DNA from 2 places in the Mesorhizobium sp. ANAO-SY3R2 genome. Region 1 is predicted to be linked to the other one. Evidence: riboswitches for the same ligand, from Rfam matches in the RefSeq annotation. Region 1 holds a riboswitch; the other holds the start of a gene.

Evidence for each region. Region 1 has a riboswitch for cobalamin ahead of bluB (5,6-dimethylbenzimidazole synthase). Riboswitches for the same ligand answer to the same signal wherever they lie in the genome.
Region 2: another riboswitch for cobalamin. It lies ahead of ABSY17_RS11100 (DUF1636 family protein); the one in region 1 lies ahead of bluB (5,6-dimethylbenzimidazole synthase).

The regions. Positions count from the first base shown of each region.
Region 1 is NZ_CP159955.1:620,071-624,417, reverse strand. It holds gene ABSY17_RS07765 (outer membrane beta-barrel protein) at 16-1,671, shown strand; gene bluB (5,6-dimethylbenzimidazole synthase) at 1,668-2,396, opposite strand; cobalamin riboswitch at 2,444-2,627, opposite strand; gene galU (UTP--glucose-1-phosphate uridylyltransferase GalU) at 2,694-3,581, opposite strand; gene ABSY17_RS07750 (lytic murein transglycosylase) at 3,831-4,347, shown strand, end outside.
Region 2 is NZ_CP159955.1:1,313,122-1,317,468, reverse strand. It holds gene ABSY17_RS11105 (winged helix-turn-helix domain-containing protein) at 239-1,471, shown strand; cobalamin riboswitch at 1,467-1,673, shown strand; gene ABSY17_RS11100 (DUF1636 family protein) at 1,712-2,149, shown strand; gene cobW (cobalamin biosynthesis protein CobW) at 2,146-3,183, shown strand; gene cobN (cobaltochelatase subunit CobN) at 3,189-4,347, shown strand, end outside.

The DNA of each region.
Region 1 (4,347 bases):
GGTGCGCGAATCTGCGTGTTGCTGGCAACGGCAAGCGCGGCGACACTGTCCTGTGCCGCATTTTTGCACGCCCAGGAAGCCGGCCTGCGCGGTACGGTCACCGAAAGCGCGGTGAGCCATCTGCTGCTCGGACAAATGTTGCGGGAAAGGCGCGCTGCGGAGGCCGAAGCGGCAGAAGCGGGCAGCCAAAATCCGCCGGCGACCTACCAGCCAGTGAGCGCTGGCGCAGTTCCCGACCAGCCAGGAAATTCGAGCACCCTGTTCAGCGAACCGCCGGGCGCGGAGAGCAATTTTGACACACCAGCCGCACCGATTCGCCCGGCGACAACCGCACGCCAGCGTGCGGAAGAGGCGCGCCTGCGGCTGATGTCGCCGCCCGGGGCAGCGGCCGCGCGGCCAGCCAACCCGGTCGAAACGGACGACATCATGACCGCCGTCGTTCGCCAGGGCCCGGTCGATTCCGAGCTTCAGGGCGGGCAGGGTCCGGAATCGGTGCGCCAAGGCGCCATCGAGGCGCGCCAGCGACAGCCTGACGAAAACCCGTTCGAGGCCGTCGGCATCCGCCTGGGCAGCTTCGTGCTCAGGTCGGGCCTGGAACAGGGCATCGTCGCGACCTCCAACGCCAATTCGAGCGCCAACGGTCAGTCAGCCGTGCTGTCGGAAACCACTGTGCGGCTGAATGCGGCGTCCGACTGGGAGACCCATTCGGCGACCATCAATGCCTATGGCGGCTTCCGCAGAACGCTGTCCGGCCAGGAGGTGAAGGATCTAGCCGGCGGCATCGACGGCGCCCTGGAGCTGGAGTTTGCCGACGATCTCCGTGCCACCGGCGGGCTCGCCTACACTGTCAGCCCGGAATCGGCGACTTCGCCCGTCGTCATCGCCGGCCCGGCCGAGCGCGCGACACTGCAGACCATCGACGCCGCACTGGGGCTGGAAAAAGATATCGGCAATCTTCGCCTCGGCCTGGCCGGCGAAGCCACCAGCGAGATTTACGGCAACGCCGACCTGCCCGGCGGCGCCACGCTGTCGCAGAAGGACCGCAACTCCACGCTCTATGCCGGGACGTTCCGCTTGGGCTACGAGCTGTCGCCGGCCATAACACCATTTGGCGAGGTCGAATATGGCCGCCGCATCTACGACCAGACGTTCGACACCGCCGGGTTCGAACGCTCTTCGAACGTGGTGGGCGTCCGCGCCGGCGTCGAGCTCGACATGGGGGAGAAATTCGGCGGCGAGCTTTCTGCCGGCTGGATGTCGGAGAATTTCGACGACGACCGCCTGAACACCGTCTCCGCGGCGACCGTTGCCGCCGACCTCAGATGGTCACCCCTGCGCGGCACCATCGTCCGCCTCAATGGCACCACTGGTGTCGAGGGTTCGACGACACCAGGCGAAAGCGGCTCGGTGCTCTATGCCGGCCGCCTCGGCGTCGAGCGCCAGATGCGCGCCGACCTGACCGGCCTGGCGACGGTGGGCCTAGGCTGGCGTGATTATCCCGGCACCGGCGACCACGAATTGGGCCTGACCGCCGAAGCCGGCCTGACCTGGTGGCTCAGCCGCTATGCAGGGCTTACCGGCCGGCTGCGCCACGAAACGATGAACAGCACGCTGCCCGGCCGCGACAGCACGACCAACAGCATCTTCCTCGGCGTGAATGTGCAGCGCTAAACCGCTGATGGCGCCATGCCGGCGGCGATGCGCTTGAGAGGCTCCTCCCCCACCCCGGCAAAGACCTCGCTCATGATGAGATCTGCCAGCGGCAGCCTGCTACCCCAGCCGTGCCGCTCGAGATCAGGCTTTGGCGCGAACTCGGATACGCGCCCGACGCAGAGATAGGCGACCGGTACGGCGTGATCGGGAATGGCGAGCAATTGCTTCAGCGCCTCCCGGTCGATGATGCTGACCCAGCCAACGCCGACGCCTTCGGCACGCGCCGCCAGCCAGAAATTCTGCACCGCACAGACGGTGCTGTAGAGGTCCATCTCCGGGTTGTGCCAGCGACCGAGCGGCGAGTTTTCCGAGCGGCTGCGGTCGCAGGTGACAACAAGGTTGAGCGGGCTTTCGCAGATGCCTTCGAGCTTGAGCTTGCGATAGAGCGCCTGTCGATCCGCGCCGATATGCTCGACCTCCTGCCGGCGAGCGTCAAAGAACAGGTCGCGGACCTGTTGCCGACGCGCCAGATCGCGGATGACGATGAAATTCCATGGCTGCATGAAGCCGACCGAAGGCGCGTGATGGGCGGCAAGCAGCAGCCGCGCCAGCACTTCGTCGTCGAGCGGATCGGGCAGGAAATGGCTGCGCACGTCGCGGCGTGTGAAGATTGCCCGGTAGACGGCGTCCTGGGCCGCAGCGTCGAATGACCCACGGCTTGCATGATTGTTGGTGGCCGGCATCGCGTGTCCCCTTGCGATAGAAACGGCGTCCGCCCGCCTGACCATGCGGTGGACCATTTCTGCCAGGCCGGTCTTCTGGCTCGAGTTCAACCCGCAACAGCACCTTCCCGCTCCTGCGAACAGTGGCACTTGCCGATGCGGTCCCTCATACAGCGTTGGGCACGCCACGGATTTTCACCGTGTTCCCGATTCTCCCGCATTGCTGCGGGCACCTAGCGGACCGTCTTTAGAGGCCGGCAGGGCACGATGCCACCCCCCGCGCGTCCAAAACCGGCGCGCGGGCGACATGGCAATCGGTTAGCGGCGGGCCTTCGTCTCGCGCAACAGGCCTTCGATCACGTCTGCCATATGCGCATTGAGATCGGTGCGCGACAGCGCGAAAGCGACATTTGCCTCGACGAAGCCTTCCGGCGAGCCGCAGTCGAAGGTCCGGCCGCGATAGTGGTAGCCGTAGAAGTGCTGGGTCTTCTCGAGCTTCAGCATCGCGTCGGTGAGCTGGATCTCGTCGCCCGCGCCGCGCTCCTGCTTGGCCAGTAGGTCGAAAATCTCCGGCTGCAGGATGTAGCGGCCATTGATATACAAGTTCGACGGCGCGGTGCCGGGCTTCGGCTTCTCCACCATGCCTTCGATCTCGAAGCCGGTGTGAACCGCCCTGCCCTTGCCGACGATGCCATATTTGTGCGCCTCGGCCGGATCGCACTCCTGCACGGCGACGATGTTGTTGCCGGTCTCGGCGTAAAGCTCGACCATTTCACGCATGCAGCTCTTTTCCGACTGCATGATCATGTCGGGCAGAAGCAGCGCGAAGGGCTCGTCGCCTACCAGTTCGCGCGCGCACCACACCGCATGGCCAAGGCCGAGCGGCACCTGCTGGCGGGTGAACGAGGTCTGGCCCGGCGCCGGCTGCAACTTCTGCAGGCGTTCGAGCTGCTCGCTTTTACCGCGCTGTGCCAGCGTATCGTAGAGTTCGAACTGGACGTCGAAATGGTCTTCGATGACCGCCTTGTTGCGACCGGTGACGAAGATGAAATGCTCGATGCCCGCCTCGCGGGCCTCGTCGACCACATACTGGATGACCGGCCGGTCAACCACCGTCAGCATTTCCTTCGGAATCGACTTCGTGGCCGGCAGGAAGCGTGTGCCCAGGCCTGCAACGGGAAATACTGCCTTGCGAACTCGTTTCATTGGGTGGTCGTCCGACGATGGTTTGTGACTGTCGGCGCGGGTTCTGCCACACCGGCATTGAAGAATATTGAATGCGTTCACACATTCGCCGTCGTCGTGCAAGATGATGGATCACGCGATCTTGATTGCTCCGCCAAGTCAGGCACAATCCCAAGATCGGCTTTTCGTTCCCTCGGGGGTCCATGGTAAACCGATTGATAACCTGGTTCGGCGATGAATCGACTTTCTGATCTCTCCTTGGAGGAAAGAATGCCCCTTCGCAAAACCGCCAAAGGCCTGGCAGGCTTCGTCGCGATTGCCGGACTGTCGTTCGCGCTGATGTTGCCAGCAGGCCCGGCCGCAGCAGAGCCCGGATTCCAGCGCTGGGTGGCGAGCTTCCGCGCTGTCGCCGCCGACAACGGCATCTCCGGATCGACCTATGATCGCGCTTTCCGCGGCGTGACTTCGGCCGACCCGGAAGTTTTGGAGAAAGCCCGCTACCAGCCTGAATTCACAGCACCAGTCTGGGACTATTTCGACAACCGCGTTCATGACCAGTCGATCGCGGTCGGGCGCGAGATGGCGCGCAAGTGGAAGCCCTGGCTCGACCGTATCGAAGCGACCTACGGTGTCGACCGCTATGTGCTGCTTGCCATCTGGTCGATGGAATCGAACTACGGCGAAATCCTCAAGAACGACAAGGTGATGCGCAATGTCGTGCGCTCGCTGGCAACGCTTGCCTATGGCGACGAGCGCCGCGCCAAATTTGCCCGCACCCAGTTGATCG
Region 2 (4,347 bases), 690 kb from region 1:
ACGCGGCGACGGTTAGCGCAGGCGGTCGGGCGAAGCAAGCCCAACCTTGTCCGAAAGGTGGCAAAGCGCACCGCTGGACCAAAATCCTGCGTGGATGACTCGCGTTTTATTTCTTTCTATTTTTACTCCACTTTACACTCCTGACAAGTCCTGGACCGCGGTCCTGCTAGCATCTGCAGCAAGAACTGATTCCACTGCCCTTGCGTCATCCACCTTGAGACTGCGATAGCTTGCCGCAATGAAGGAAAAACTCTCGCTTTCCGCCGCCCGCCGCGTTGCTTTGGCGGCCCAGGGTTTTGCCGACCCACGCCCTTCGGGTGCCATCACCCGACGGCACCTGCAGCGCGTGCTCGACCGAACCGGCCTGTTCCAGATCGACTCGGTCAGTGCCGTGGTCCGCGCACACTACATGCCGCTTTATTCGCGCCTCGGGCCCTACCCCATGGCGCTGCTCGACGAGGCGATGCAGTCGCGCAAGCGCCTGACATTCGAATACTGGGCGCATGAAGCCTCGCTGCTGCCGCTCGACACCTGGCCTCTGATGCGCTGGCGCATGGAACGCGCCGCCAATCACGACGGCATGTATGGCGGCCTGACCAAATTCGGCCGCGACAACAAAACCTATATCGACGAGATTTTTCGCCAGGTCGTCGATCGCGGGCCGATCGCCGCGTCCGACATAGAAGGAGCGAAAGGCTCCGGCGGCTGGTGGGGCTGGAGCCGCGAAAAACACGCCTTCGAATGGCTGTTCTGGGCCGGCCGCATCACCACCCATTCGCGCCGCGGCTTCGAGCGGCTCTATGATCTGCCCGAGCGCGTGCTGCCGGCGGCCATATATGATCGCCCCGTTCCTGCCCCGGCCGATGCCCAGCGCGAACTGCTGCGAATCTCCGCCCGCGCCCATGGCGTGGCGACCGCCGCCTGTTTGCGCGATTACTTCCGCCTGTCCCCAGCCGACATGAAAGGCCGCATCGAAGAACTGGTCGATTCGAGCGAACTGATTCCCGTGCGCGTCGAGGGCTGGGACAGGCAGGCCTATCTGCATGCCGAGGCGCGCATTCCGCGCAAGGTGCAGGCACGCGCGCTACTCGCGCCATTCGATCCGCTGGTCTTCGAACGTTCCCGCGCCGAAAGCCTGTTCGGCTTCCGCTATCGCATCGAAATCTACACGCCGGCGGAAAAGCGCCAGTACGGCTATTATGTGCTGCCGTTCCTGCTCGGCGAGCGCATCGTCGCCCGTATCGACCTCAAGGCCGACCGGCCGGCAGGCGTCCTGCGCGTCCATGCCGCCTATTCAGAGCCCTGCGCCCCATCGGAAACGGCTGCCGAACTCCATGAAGAACTGGAGCAGATGCGCGCCTGGCTCGGCCTCGAACGCATTGAGGTAACGCCAGCCGGCGACCTCGGGCCGGCGCTTCGCGACATTGCGGGTCGCTCGCTTGCGTTGACTCCTCCCCTCACGAAAGCCTAAATCGCCATCAGACGGTCCTTCGCCCGCAACGGCGGAGGCTAAGAGGGAATGCGGTGCGGCGCTTTGGCGTCAAATCCGCGGCTGTCCCCGCAACTGTAAGCGACGAGCCAAGGCCGGTAACCACTGGGATGTACTCCCGGGAAGGCGGTGCGAAGGCGACGACTCGCGAGCCAGGAGACCTGCCGTCTGCAACATTGATCCGATCGCCTGGCGGGTGTCCCAGGCAAGGAGCCTGGTATTTTGGAACTCGACGACAATCCCTCGGTCGAAATTGGGGACGCATCCAGCGGTGACGCCGACACGCGCGCAGCTGCGGTGACGATTCTCGTCTGCTCGTCCTGCCGCGACGAAACCGGCTCGGATGCGCATCCCCGCGCCGGCACCCGACTGGCCGAAGATGCCAGGCTTGCGGCCAGCGGCGAAAATATCGCCGTGCGCAGCGTCGAGTGTCTCGGCAATTGCAAGCGCCGCCTGAGTGCGGCCCTCATTCGCAATGGTTCGTGGAGCTACGTCTTCGGCGATCTCAGGGTCACATCGGGCGAAGACCTCGTCACCGGGGCAAAACTCTTTTCCACCTCGACCGATGGCCTGATCCCGTGGCGCGGCCGTCCCGACAGTCTCAAGCGCGGCCTCATCGCGCGCATCCCCCCACTTGCACTCATCAAGGAAAACAAATGACCGCCTCCGTCGAACGCGTTCCCTGCACCGTCGTCACCGGCTTTCTCGGCGCCGGCAAGACGACGCTGATCCGCAACCTGCTCGAAAATTCGAAGGGCAAGCGCCTCGCCATCATCGTCAACGAGTTCGGCGATGTCGGCATCGACGGCGAAATCCTGAAGGGTTGCGGCATCGACACCTGTCCAGAAGAAAACATCGTAGAACTGGCCAATGGCTGCATCTGCTGCACCGTGGCTGATGATTTCGTGCCCGCGCTCGACCAGATCCTGGCACGCACGCCGCGCGTCGACCACATCCTGATCGAGACCTCCGGCCTCGCACTGCCCAAGCCGCTGGTCCAGGCCTTCCAATGGCCGTCCGTCAAGAGCCGCGTCACCGTCGACGGTGTCATCGCCGTGGTCGACGGTGCAGCACTCGCGGACGGCAAGGTCGCTTCCGACATGGACGCGCTCGCCGCCCAGCGTAGCGCCGATGATTCGCTCGACCATGACGATCCGGTCGAGGAGGTGTTCGAGGACCAGGTCGCCTGCGCCGACCTCATCATTCTGTCGAAGAGCGATCTGCTCGACGCCAACGGCCATGCCCGCGCCAACGCCATCATCGGCGAGCACCTTGCGCGCGCGGTCAAGATCGTGCCGACAGCACTCGGCAAGGTCGATCCCTCCGTTCTGCTCGGCCTCGGCCTCGCCGTCGAGGACGACATCGAAAATCGCAAGACCCATCACGACGGCGCTTTCGACCACGAGCACGACGACTTCGACACCTTCGTCATCGATATCCCCTCGATCGCCCATCCCGATGAACTGGCCAAGCGCGTCGCCACCGCAGCCGAAGAAGAAAACGTGCTGCGCGTGAAGGGCTTCGTCGAGGTCGGCGGCAAGCCGATGCGCCTGCTGGTCCAGGCCGTCGGCCCGCGCGTCAACCACTATTACGACCGCGCCTGGACGGCCGAGGACGACCGCCGCTCGCGCCTGGTCGTGATCGGTCTCAAGGGGCTCGACCGCCCGGCCATCGAGCGCATTCTGGTAGGCTAGGCCGGATGCACATCCTCACCACCACCTCCGCCTCGCTCGACGATCTCATCGAGCCAGTCGATCTGCGGCAGCAGCCGGCGGATGTGGTGGCGCTGTCCTTCACCGACAGCGACCTGGCCGGCCTCGCCAGCGCCTGGAAGGCTGACGCCGAACGCCTCCCCTCGATGCGTCTCGCCAGCCTGCGCGACCTCAGGCATCCAATGTCGGTCGATCTCTGGATCGATAGCGTGGCTGCGCACGCCAAGGTGATTCTGGTTCGCATCCTCGGCGGCTATGACTGGTGGCGCTACGGCTGCGACCGGCTTGCCGCAATCGCGCGTGAAAAAGGCATCGCGCTCGCCCTGTTGCCCGGCGAAAGCCATGTCGCCGATATCAGGCTGATCGAGGGCTCGACCTTGCCGCACGCCGAACTCGACGCGTTGCTTGGCTATTTCCGACAGGGCGGGCCGGAGAACATGAAGGCGCTGGTCGCGCGGCTCGCGGGGCTGGCTGGTGGCAGCTGCACCGCAGTCGCGCCGGTGTCCGTGCCGAAAGCGGGTTTCTACGGTCCGGCCCGGGGCGTGATCGAAGCGCCAGCCCTTTACCTCCCCTCTTGTGGGCAGGGTAACACCCCTATCGTCCCGATCATCTTCTACCGCTCGATGTTGCTGGCCGCCGATGTCGCGCCCATCGATGCGCTGGTCGAAGCGCTGAGGGCACAAGGCCTGCGCCCTGCTCCGATCTTCGTGTCGAGCCTGAAAGACAAGGAATCGCTCGCCTTCGTCGAGAAGGCGCTTTCGCAACTCGCCCCCTCGGCCATCGTCACCGCCACAGCCTTCGCGGCAGGCGCCGAGCCTAGTGCCGAAACCCTGTTCGACCGCGCCGGCGTCCCCGTGTTCCAGGTTATCGTCGCCACCACCCGCCGCGAGGCATGGAAGGGCAGTCCGCGTGGGTTGGCCCCCGCCGATCTTGCCATGCATGTCGTCATGCCCGAACTCGATGGCCGCATCCTTGCCGGCGCCATCTCCTTCAAGGCGGAGAGCGAACTCGATCCCGCACTTGGCTTCCGCGCCGTCGTCAACCGACCTGAGTTGGACCGCGTAGAGCAGGTCGCTACCCGCATCGCCGCCCACCTGCGCTTGCAGCGCGCGCCGCGCGACAAACGCAAGCTCGCGATCCTCATCC